One region of the Phaeacidiphilus oryzae TH49 genome, then DNA from elsewhere that is predicted to be linked to it. Evidence: riboswitches for the same ligand, from Rfam matches in the RefSeq annotation. Region 1 holds a riboswitch; the other holds the start of a gene.
What was found. A riboswitch is a leader RNA that binds a small molecule or an ion and turns the genes downstream of it on or off. The one in region 1 is predicted to bind thiamine pyrophosphate.

Region 1 (5,196 bases):
ATGCTGGGCTCCATGGTCGTCGGCGGCCTCTCGATGTGGTTCGGCGCGACGCTGCGTGCTCCGCACGGGGGGATCTGGGTGCTGCCCCTGATCGGCCGCCCGCTGCTGTATGTCCTCGCGATCGCCGCCGGTACGGCGGTGACGGCCGCCGCGGTCATCACCCTCAAGTCCCTCCGCGGCACCCCCGGAGCCCGGTGAGCCCCAAGGGCTCGTCGAGGGCGCGGGGAACTGCGCGCCGGCAGTGGCCACTGGGCTGCAACCCGTACTCCGTTGCCGGCTGCGGACCGTAGCCGCTTCGCCGCGCAGTTCCCCGCGCCCCTTATGTCGCTGCGCGACTTCGCGGGGCCGGGTGAGCCCGAAGGGCTCGTCGGGGGCGCGGGGAACTGCGCGCCGGCAGTGGCCACTGGGCTGCAACCCGTACTCCGTTGTCGGCTGCGGATCGTAGTCGCCTCGGCGCGCAGTTCCCCGCGCCCCTTAAGTCGCTGCGCGACTTCGCGGGGCCGGGGGCAGAGAACTAGAACGCCGGTGCCTCGGGGTCGAAGCTCGCGCGTCCTGCCATCGGGCTGGACGCCTCCGCGTGGTAGCGCTTCGGCACGCGGCCGGCGAGACGCGCCAACCGCCCCGCCTCCACCGCCCGCCGCATCGCCTCGGCCATCAGCACCGGGTCCTGCGCCCGGGTCACCGCGGTGGCCAGCATCACCGCATCGCACCCCAGTTCCATCGCCAGCGCGGCGTCGGACGCCGTGCCGGCCCCGGCGTCCAGGATCACCGGCACCCCCGCCTGCTCCACGATCAGCTGGAAGTTGTGCGGGTTGCGGATCCCCATCCCCGACCCGATCGGCGACCCCAGCGGCATCACCGCCGCGCAGCCGACCTCCTCCAGCCGGCGGGCCAGCACCGGGTCGTCGTTGGTGTAGGGCAGCACCGTGAAGCCGTCGTCGACCAGCGTCTCCGCCGCGTCCAGCAGCTCGACGGCGTCCGGCAGCAGCGTCCGCTCGTCGGCGACGACCTCCAGCTTGATCCAGTCGGTGCCGAGCGCCTCCCGCGCGAGCCGCGCGGTCAGCACCGCCTCGCCGGCGGTGAAGCAGCCGGCGGTGTTGGGCAGCGGATCGATCGCGTTCCGCTGGAGCACCTCGAAGACGGAGCCCCGCGCCGACGGGTCGATCCGCCGCATGGCGACCGTGGTCAGCTCGGTGCCGGAGGCGATCAGCGCCCGCTCCAGTACCTCAAGGCTCGGCGCCCCGCCGGTGCCCATGATCAGTCGGGAGCCGAAGCTCCGTCCCGCAAGGGTGAAGACATCGTCAGCCATGGCAATCGTTCTCCTCAGCCGCCCTGAACCGCCGTCAGGACCTCGACCCGGTCCCCGTCCTGGAGTGTCGCCGTCGCCCACGAGCCGCGCGGGACCACGGACTCGTTGAGCGCGGCGGCGACCCCGCGCGGGGCCCGGCTGAGTTCGGCGACCACCTGGTCCAGGGTGGTGCCGGCGGTGAACTCCCGCCGCTCGCCGTTGACGGACACGATCATGACGCGCGCACCTCCGCGGATTCCGGGCGCCGGAAACGAGTGGGGGAGAAGGGGGCGGCGAGCTCCGGCACCCGTCCGGTCGCCAGCAGTTCGGCGACCAGCTCGCCGGTGACCGCGGTGAGGAGGACGCCGTTGCGCCCGTGCCCGGTGGCGGCGACCAGGCCTGGCACCCCGGTCGGCCCGATCATCGGGGCGTTGTCGGGCGAGCCCGGCCGCAGCCCGGCGCCGGTCTCGGCGAGCGGAAGCTCGGTGATGCCGGGCACCAGCTCGTGGGCGTCGCGCAGCAGTTCGTACACCCCGCCGGCGGTGACGGTGGTGTCCCAGCCGCGCTCCTCGGTGGTCGCGCCGATCACCAGCTCGCCGTTCTCCCGGGGCACGAGGTAGATGTGCACCCCGCGGACGACCGCCCGGACGTTCCGCCCGAGGAACCCGGCGAACGGGCCGTCCATCCGCAGCCGCAGCACCTGGCCCTTCACCGGGCGGACCGGCAGCCCGTCGTAGAGCTCGCCGGAGCGCGAACCGGCGGCCAGCACGGTCTGCCCGGCGCGCAGCAGCCGCCCGTCGCCGGTGCGCGCGCCGACCACCTGGCGCTCGCCGCCGGCATCCGCGCCGTCCGCGCCGTCCGTGCCATCCGTGCCGTCCGCGTACGTCAGTTCCGCCGCCCGGGCTCGGTCGATCACCACCCCCGACCGTTCGCAGGCCGCGGTCAGCGCCGCGCCCAGCCGGCGGCCGTCCACCTGGTGGTCGTCCCGGGCGAGCAGCCCGCCGCGGACCCCCGGCGCCAGCATGGGTTCGAGCCGGCGGCATTCGCGGCCGGTCAGCCACTCCGCGTCCAGGCCCAGCCGCCGCTGGAACGCGTGGACCTCGCGCAGCTCGGCGCGGTCGTCCGCGTCCAGCGCGACGGCGAGGGTGCCGCACCGGCGGTAGCCCAGGTCCATCCCGCCGGAGGCCTCGGCCAGCTCGGCGGCGAACTCCGCGTACCGGGCGTTGGATTCGAGTCCCAGCCTGAGCAGCGGCTCCTCGCCGTACTGCAGCTCGGTGACCGGGGCCAGCATCCCCGCGGCCACCTGGTTGGCGCCGCGCCCCGGATCGGGGTCCAGCACGGTCACCGAGAGGCCGCGCCGGCGCGCCCGCCAGGCCGAGGCCAGGCCGATGATCCCGCCGCCGACGACGAGGACGTCGACGGCCGCGTCAGCGTCGCTTCCAGCCATGGGTTCCCAGAACCTCCCTTCGCCGGCATGACCCGGATCAGGTTCGGACGGTCGGAGGCCGCGAACGCCTCCCTCTCAGCCCGGCGCGCCGGGCTCCCGCGATACCCTCCCCACCGTACAGGTGATCGCTTCGCAAGGGTGGGGGTGGACCGGGGATGCCGGAAGCGCCGGGAACGGAGCGGGCGTCGGCCGCTGAACAGCGGGTCGTCGTGGTCGGCGCCGGGCTGGCCGGCCTGCAGATCGCGCTGGGCCTGCGGGAGAACGGCCACCGCGGACCGATCACCCTGGTCGGCGAGGAGCTCCACCCGCCGTACGACCGCCCGCCGCTCTCCAAGGATCTGCTGCTGGGCACCACCGAGCATTCGGCCTTCGAGTTCGACGCGGTCGGCCGGGAGATCGAACTCCGGCTCGGCACAAGGGCGTCCGGCCTCGACCCGGTCGCCCGTGAGCTCCGGGTGACCGGCGGCGACGGCGAGGAGAGCATCCTCCGCTACGACAGCGTGGTGCTGGCCACCGGCGCCGCCCCGGTCCTGCTGCCCGGCACCGCCCCGGGCTCCGGGGTGCACCTGCTGCGCACCCACGACGACGCCCTCGCGCTGCGCTCGGCGCTCCGCCCCGGGGCCCGGGTGGTGATCGTCGGGGCGGGCTGGATCGGCGCCGAGGTGGCCACCGCCGCCCGCAAGTCGGACTGCGAGGTGGTCGTCCTGGAGGCGGCCGACCGCCCGCTGGCCGGCGCCCTGCCCGCCGAGTACGGGGAGCGCACCCGCCCCTGGTACGCCGAGGCCGGCGTCGAGCTGCGCACCGGCTGCCGGGTGGCGGAGCTCTCCGCCGACCGGGTCCGGCTGGCGGACGGCGAGGAGCTGCCGGCGGACGCCGTGGTCCTCGGCGTCGGCGCCCGCCCGGCCACCGACTGGCTGGCCGGCAGCGGCGTCGCCCTCCACGACAACGGCGCCGTGCTGGCCGACGACCGGCTGCGGGCCTCCGTCCCCGGCGTCGAGGACGCCGGGGTGTGGGCGGTCGGCGACTGCGTCTCCTTCCCCTCCACCCGCTACGGCGCCCGGCTCACCGTCCACCACTGGGACAACGCCCTGAACGGCCCGCGCACCGTGGTCACCAACATGCTGGGCGCCGACGACGCGTACGACCCGGTGCCGTACTTCTGGTCGGACCAGTTCGGCCGGATGATCCAGTACCTCGGCCACCACCCGGCCGGCGACCTGGTCGTCGAGCGCGGCGAGCCGGACGGGCCGGAGGGCTGGTCGGTGCTCTGGCTGCGGGAGAGCGACGGGGTGCCGATGGCGTTGCTCGCCGTCAACCGGCCGCGGGACGTCGCCCAGGGCCGGCGGCTGCTCGCCCTGGGCTCCCCGATCGACCCGGTGGCGGCCTCGGACTCGGCGGTTCCGCTGAAGTCCGCGGTGCGGCGCTGACCCAGGCGCATCGGGATCGTAGGCTGTCCCCTGTGAGTGAGATTGATCCCAAGATCGACGCCCTGGTCCCCTCCTGGATGTACCTGCCGGACATCTCCGAGAAGTGGGGGGTGGAAGTCACCCGGGTCCGGCAGATGGTCAAGGAGGGCGATCTGCTCGCCGTCCGACGGGGTGAGAACAACAGCCTCCAGGTGCCCGCCGCCTTCATCGGGGACGAAAAGCCGGTGAAGGGCCTGGTCGGCACGCTCACCGTGCTGAAGGACGCGGGCTTCACCAAGGAGGAGGCCATCGAGTGGCTCTTCACCCCCGACGACACCCTGCCCGGGACGCCCATCGACGCGCTGCGCGAGAACCGCGGCACGGAGGTCAAGCGGCGCGCCCAGGCGATGGCCGTCTGAGCGTCCGAAGATCCGAGCCGAAGGTCTGAGCCCAAGGTCTGAGGGGACGTCAACAACTGTGGAAACCCGTGAGGAGCGTGCGTCGGCGCTCGCCGACGCACGGCTCTACCTGTGCACGGACGCCCGCCGCGCGCAGGGCGACCTGCCCGACTTCCTGGACGCGGTGTTGTCCTCCGGAGTCGACATCATCCAACTGCGCGACAAGGGTCTCGAGGCCAGGGAGGAGCTGGCGCATCTGCGGCTGTTCTCCGAGGCCTGCCGCCGGCACGGCAAGCTGCTCGCCGTCAACGACCGCGCCGACGTGGCGTGGGCGGCCCGGCCGGACGTCCTCCATCTGGGCCAGGACGACCTGCCGGTCCCGGCGGCCCGCGGCATCCTCGGCGACGGGGTGCTGATCGGCCGCTCCTGCCACGCGGAGGAGGAGGTGGACGCCGCCGCGGCGGAGCCGGGCGTCGACTACTTCTGCACCGGGCCGGTCTGGCCCACCCCGACCAAGCCGGGGCGCCCGGCGCCGGGGCTCGGCCTGGTCTCCTACGCCGCCAAGCTCGGCACCGACCGCCCGTGGTTCGCCATCGGCGGTATCGACGCCGAGAACATCGAACAGGTCCTGGACGCGGGCGCCCGCCGGGTGGTGGT
Region 2 (5,196 bases), 1.9 Mb from region 1:
GGACGGGATTGCCGAAGATCTCTTCGAGCAGCTCCCTCCTCCCGTCGAGGTCGTCGAAGGGAAGCGCGTTCAGCCGCGCGGTCAGACCCATGACGAGCTGCACGCGCTCCACGAACGCGCGGGACTCGGGGGTTCGGCTGCGGAGGCGCTGCTCGTTGCGCATAGGGCCGGTGCTCCAGGTTCGTAGGCGTCGCCGGACGGTCGCCCTGGCGCCCTCGGCCGACCAGAGGGTCCGGGGTCGGGGTCCGGCAGACAGGCATTACAGCCCCGCGCCCTCCCACTCGCAAACAACCTCCGGCGCAATCGAAACAACCATCGGTTGTACGTCCGTCGCCACGACACCCCCCGCCGCTCTCCCACGGCGCTGCGCAGCGCAGCGCGACAGTCCAGACGGAGAACGAGAAGGGCGGGTCGGCGCTGTTCGCGCGAACCCGCCCCGAGCTGGGTGGACGCCCCCGGCGGAGAGTGTGGGATTCGAACCCACGGTCAGGGGTTACCTGACGACGGTTTTCAAGACCGTTCCCTTAGGCCGCTCGGGCAACTCTCCTCCGGCCCGCCGGCTGGGGCGGGCCGTCAGAGGCGATCTTCTCACGACTGCCGAGCGGCCCCGGCACGGACTGGGCGGAACAAGCCATTCCGTCCGGTCTGGTCTCCGGGGCCCGCTCGCCGCCGTCGCCGGCCCTGCCGGCGATCGCTACTGGTCGCCCTTGCGAGAGCCCAGGGTGAGCGTCGTGGTGTGGGTCTGGCCGCCCCGGGTGTAGGTCACGCTGACCTTCTGGCCCGGCTCGTGCGACCAGATCTCGCTGACCAGGGTCGGCCCGCTGTCGATCGGCACCCCGTCCAGCTTGGTGATGACGTCGCCCGCCTTCAGCCCGGCCTTGTCCGCGGGGCCGCCGGGGGTGACCGCGGGCGTGCCCTGGATCGCGGTCGGCGAGATCTGCGCCCCGTCGCCCTGGTAGTTGTCGTTCCGCAGCACGCCGATGATCGGGTAGATGGGCTGGCCGGTGTTGATCAGCTCGCCGGCCACCCGCCTCGCCTCGTTGATCGGGATGGCGAAGCCGAGGCCGATGCTGCCGGACTGCTGGCTGCTGCCGCCGAACGGGCTGGAGCCGCCGCTGTTGGTGGACTGGATCGCCGAGTCGATCCCGATCACCTGGCCCTGCCCGTTGAGCAGCGGCCCGCCGGAGTTGCCCGGGTTGATCGACGCGTCGGTCTGCAGCGCGTTCATGTACGAGGTCTGGCTGCCGGTCTCGTCGCCCGAGGCGACCGGCCGGTTCTTGGCGCTGACGATGCCGGTGGTCACCGTCCCCGAGAGGCCGAACGGCGCGCCGATGGCGACGGTCGGGTCGCCGACCGCGACGCTGTCCGAGTCACCCAGCGGGAGGGGCTTCAGCTTGTCCGTCGGCGGGTTGTCGATCTTGACGACCGCGACGTCGTAGCCGGAGGCCCGGCCGACCACCGAGGCGGGGTAGCTGGATCCGTCGGAGAGCTTGACGGTCAGCTTGCCGCCGTTCAGCGCGGGAGCGACCACATGGTTGTTGGTCAGGATGTGGCCCTGGGTGTCGAACACGAAGCCGCTGCCGGTACCGGTCTCCTGCGAGCCGCTGGCCTCGATGGTGACCACGCTCGGCAGCGCCTTGGCCGCTATCCCGGCGACGCTGTTCGGCGAGCGCTCCAGCGCCTTGGGGTCGGTCGACGAGGAGACCGTGGTGCTCGAGTCGGAGGAGGAGTTGCTCTTCTCCACCGAGGAGCCGATCACCCCGCCGAGACCGCCGGCCACCACCGCGACGGCGGCGAGGAGGGCGATCAGCCCCCCGCGCCCCTTCTTCGGCGGGGCGGCGGGCGGCGGCGGGTACTGGCCGCCGAGGATGTACGGCTGCGTGGGGGGCTCGGCGGGAGGCGGCGGCGCGGCGGCGAAGGCATCCGCTCCGGCCGGCGCAGCGGCGGGACCCGGGGCCGACGCGTCGGCGGGACCCGCACCCGGCACCGCGGCGTGCTCCGCGGGCGGCTCCGCGGCCGGCTGCGCGGGCGGCTCCGCCGACGGCGGCTGAGGCGGAGGAAGCCGGTGCAGCACCTCCTCCCCCTCCGGAGGAGTCTTCGCCGATGGCACGTCGGCGCCCCCACCCTCCTGCTCGGTGCTCACGAAAGACCTCCTAGGACAGGACCGTGGTCCCTTAGCTTCGTCCATCGACTGTCTGGACACCGTAAACGGAACCCGTCAATCGGTGTGCCGGGCGGCCTCGATCCGGTCGCCGGGACCGGGAGCGCACGGCGCTTGGCCGCGCCGGGGGCTCCGTCCTACCATGTCCCGGCGACAACGGAACGCGGGAGCTCGGACCAGCCGGGCTGAGAGGGCGTCGACATGGGGACGCCGACCGCCTGAACCTGACCGGGTAATGCCGGCGTAGGGAGCTGTGGGCCGTGACGTCCCCGTCTACGTCTTCTTCTTCGTCCTCTTCGTCCTCTTCCTCTTCCTCGTCCTCCGCCGTGGCCGAACGGACCGCCACCCTGCTGTCCGGGGACCGCGAGCACGAGGCGCCGCTGGTGCTCGACACCGCCCCGCCGCGCACCCTGGGCCTGCGCGACCAGGCGGCCTTCTGGGCCAACCTCGGTGTCTCGCTGATCGGCTTCAGCAGCGCCGCCACCGTCCTCGGCACGGCCGGCCACGAACTCTCGATCACCGCCTCGATCACCGCCATCGCGGTCGGCACCGTGATCGGCACGCTGATGCTCTCCATCGCCGCCGTGGTCGGCACCAGGACCGGCGCCCCGGCGATGGCCGTCCTCCGCGGGCTCTTCGGCACCCGCCTCTCCTACGCCCCGACGGTGCTCAACATCGTGCAGTGCGTGGGCTGGGGGGTGTACGAGCTGACGGTGATAGCGATGGGCGCCGAGGCGCTCTTCGGCGGCGGCCCGCACTGGCTGTACGTCGTCCTCGCCGGGCTGCTGACCACCGGCCTGACGATCCGTCCGCTGGGCTCGATCGCGGTGCTGCGGCGGTACGTGGCGATCGCGGTGGCGGTGGCGATGCTCTACTTCACCGTCCAGCTGGTCCGGCAGGGCGTGCCCGACCCGGGCCACGGGAACTGGCAGGGCTTCCTGCCCGCCACCGACGCGGTGGTCGCGGTCTCCATCTCCTTCGTCCCGCTGGCCGCCGACTACACCCGGCACGCCCGCACCGGCCGGGCCTCCTTCTGGGGCTCGTTCCTCGGCTACTCGGTGGCCCAGGTCTGGTGCTACGTCCTCGGCCTGGTGGCGCTGGTGCAGGTGGGCGGGGACCCGAACAAGATCTTCTCGACCTTCATGGGGGTGGCGGCCGGCTGGCTGTTCTTCGCCGTGCTGGTGCTGCGCGAGGCCGACCAGTCCTTCGCCAACGTCTACTCGACGGCGATGTCGCTGCACAACCTGCTGCCCCGGGTGGACCGGCGCTGGCTGTCGCTGGGCATCGGCGCGCTGGTCACCGTGCTGGGCCTGCTGGTGAGCAACTTCGACTCCTACTTCGCCTTCCTCTCCCTGATCGGCGCGGTCTTCGTGCCGCTCTTCGCGGTGCTGGCGGTGGACTACTTCTTCGGGGCCGGACGCCGCCCCGGCGGCTGGGACATGTCGGAGCAGGCGCCCACCCGCTGGCTGACCCTGCTGCCCTGGGCGCTGGGCTTCGCCGTCTACCAGCTGCTGGCGCCCACCGAGCTGACCGGCTGGGGGGCGTTCTGGCCCGACTTCTGGTCCCGCGTGCAGGAACTGACCGGTATTCACCCGCAGGTGTGGACCTCGGCCTCGCTCTTCTCCTTCCTCGTCCCGGCCCTGCTGATGCTGGCGCTCACCCCGCTGACCCGCCGCGAGCAGCGCGAGCGCAGCGGCGGAAGCAGCGGCGGGAGCGGCGGCGAGCGCGCCGAGCGCGCCGAGCGCCGCGGGCGCTGAGCCCGCGCCGCCGGGGTGAGCGGCACCGAGACTTCACGGTGCCGTCACCCGGCCGTCGGCACGGAGCGCGCGGCGGCCCCGGTACGGCTGCCTAGTCTGGTGCGGTGAGCGAGCGCACGACCCCTCCACGGTCCCCCCGAGCCACCGCCCCCGAGGGGATCGCGATCCCGAACCGGGACCGCGTCCACGTGGTCGCCCACCGCGGCTCCTCGGGCTCGATCGCCGAGCACACCCTGGCGGCCTACCGCCGGGCGCTGGAGGAGGGCGCGGACGCGCTGGAGTGCGACGTGCGGCTCACCTCCGACGGGCATCTGGTCTGCCTCCACGACCGCCGGATCGACCGCACCTCCAACGGCCGCGGGGTGGTCTCCACCCTCTCCCTCGCCGAGCTGCTCCGGCACGACTTCGGCTCCTGGATGAGCGGCGGCGACGGCCCCTCCCCGGTCCTCACCCTGGAGGACCTCCTCGGCCTGGTCGCGGACTGCGGCCGCCGGGTGGAGCTGGCCATCGAGACCAAGCACCCCACCCGCTACGGGCCCCGGGTCGAGGAGCGCCTGATCCAGACCCTCCGCCGGTACGGGCTGCTGGAGCCCCCGGCGGAGCACAAGGAGCCGGCGGTGCGGGTGATGAGCTTCTCCCGGCTCGCCCTGCTGCGCACCCAGCGGCTGGCGCCCGGGCTGCCGACGGTGTTCCTCACCGAGCGCCCGCAACTGCCCGGCGAGGGCAGCCGACTGCCCGGCAGCACCCGGATCGCCGGACCCGGGATCGCGCTGGTCCGGGCGCACCCGGCGTATGTGGCCCGGGCCCACCGGGCCGGCTACCGGGTGCACGTCTGGACCGTGGACGACCCGGCGGACGTCGAGCTCTGCCTGCGGCTCGGCGTGGACGCCCTGATCACCAACCATCCGGCCCGGATCCTTGCCCAACTCGGACGAACGCCGCCATTTCCGTCAATCAGTGCGAACACCGTCAAGAAATAGCAATCCACCCGAGCGCCGCGGACACCGACGATCCGTCACCTTCCCGGGGGCATCGGAAGCTCCGGGGGCGTATGCGGAGCGCATCTTCCGGGAATGGCTGAAAATGCCTGCGCCCGCCCGTCAGGCCAGGGATTTCGAGCAGATTATCGACGCTGAGTGATAATTTGACTACACAGCGCCACGCCCTCTTTGGGCTGATATTCCGAGGCGGTTACGACGGCGTCCTGATCCTGGGGATTTCGTTTCCGGCAGGTCCGCCCGGGGCATTCACACCTCGGCGTGCGGTGAAGGAGGTCCG

Region 2: it holds a riboswitch for thiamine pyrophosphate, as region 1 does, so the genes downstream of both, BS73_RS20045 (purine-cytosine permease family protein) here and thiO (glycine oxidase ThiO) in region 1, are expected to answer to the same signal.

The regions. Positions count from the first base shown of each region.
Region 1 is NZ_JQMQ01000005.1:5,577,974-5,583,169, forward strand. Features, by position in the region: gene BS73_RS28560 (PTS fructose transporter subunit IIABC) at 1-198, shown strand, start outside; gene BS73_RS28565 (thiazole synthase) at 515-1,309, opposite strand; gene thiS (sulfur carrier protein ThiS) at 1,324-1,524, opposite strand; gene thiO (glycine oxidase ThiO) at 1,521-2,735, opposite strand; TPP riboswitch at 2,733-2,845, opposite strand; gene BS73_RS28580 (NAD(P)/FAD-dependent oxidoreductase) at 2,891-4,162, shown strand; gene BS73_RS28585 (Rv2175c family DNA-binding protein) at 4,195-4,560, shown strand; gene thiE (thiamine phosphate synthase) at 4,619-5,196, shown strand, end outside.
Region 2 is NZ_JQMQ01000005.1:3,674,705-3,679,900, reverse strand. Features, by position in the region: gene BS73_RS20060 (sugar O-acetyltransferase) at 1-163, opposite strand, end outside; tRNA gene BS73_RS20055 (tRNA-Ser) at 460-547, opposite strand; gene BS73_RS20050 (S1C family serine protease) at 695-2,143, opposite strand; TPP riboswitch at 2,315-2,428, shown strand; gene BS73_RS20045 (purine-cytosine permease family protein) at 2,488-3,918, shown strand; gene BS73_RS20040 (glycerophosphodiester phosphodiesterase) at 4,077-4,898, shown strand.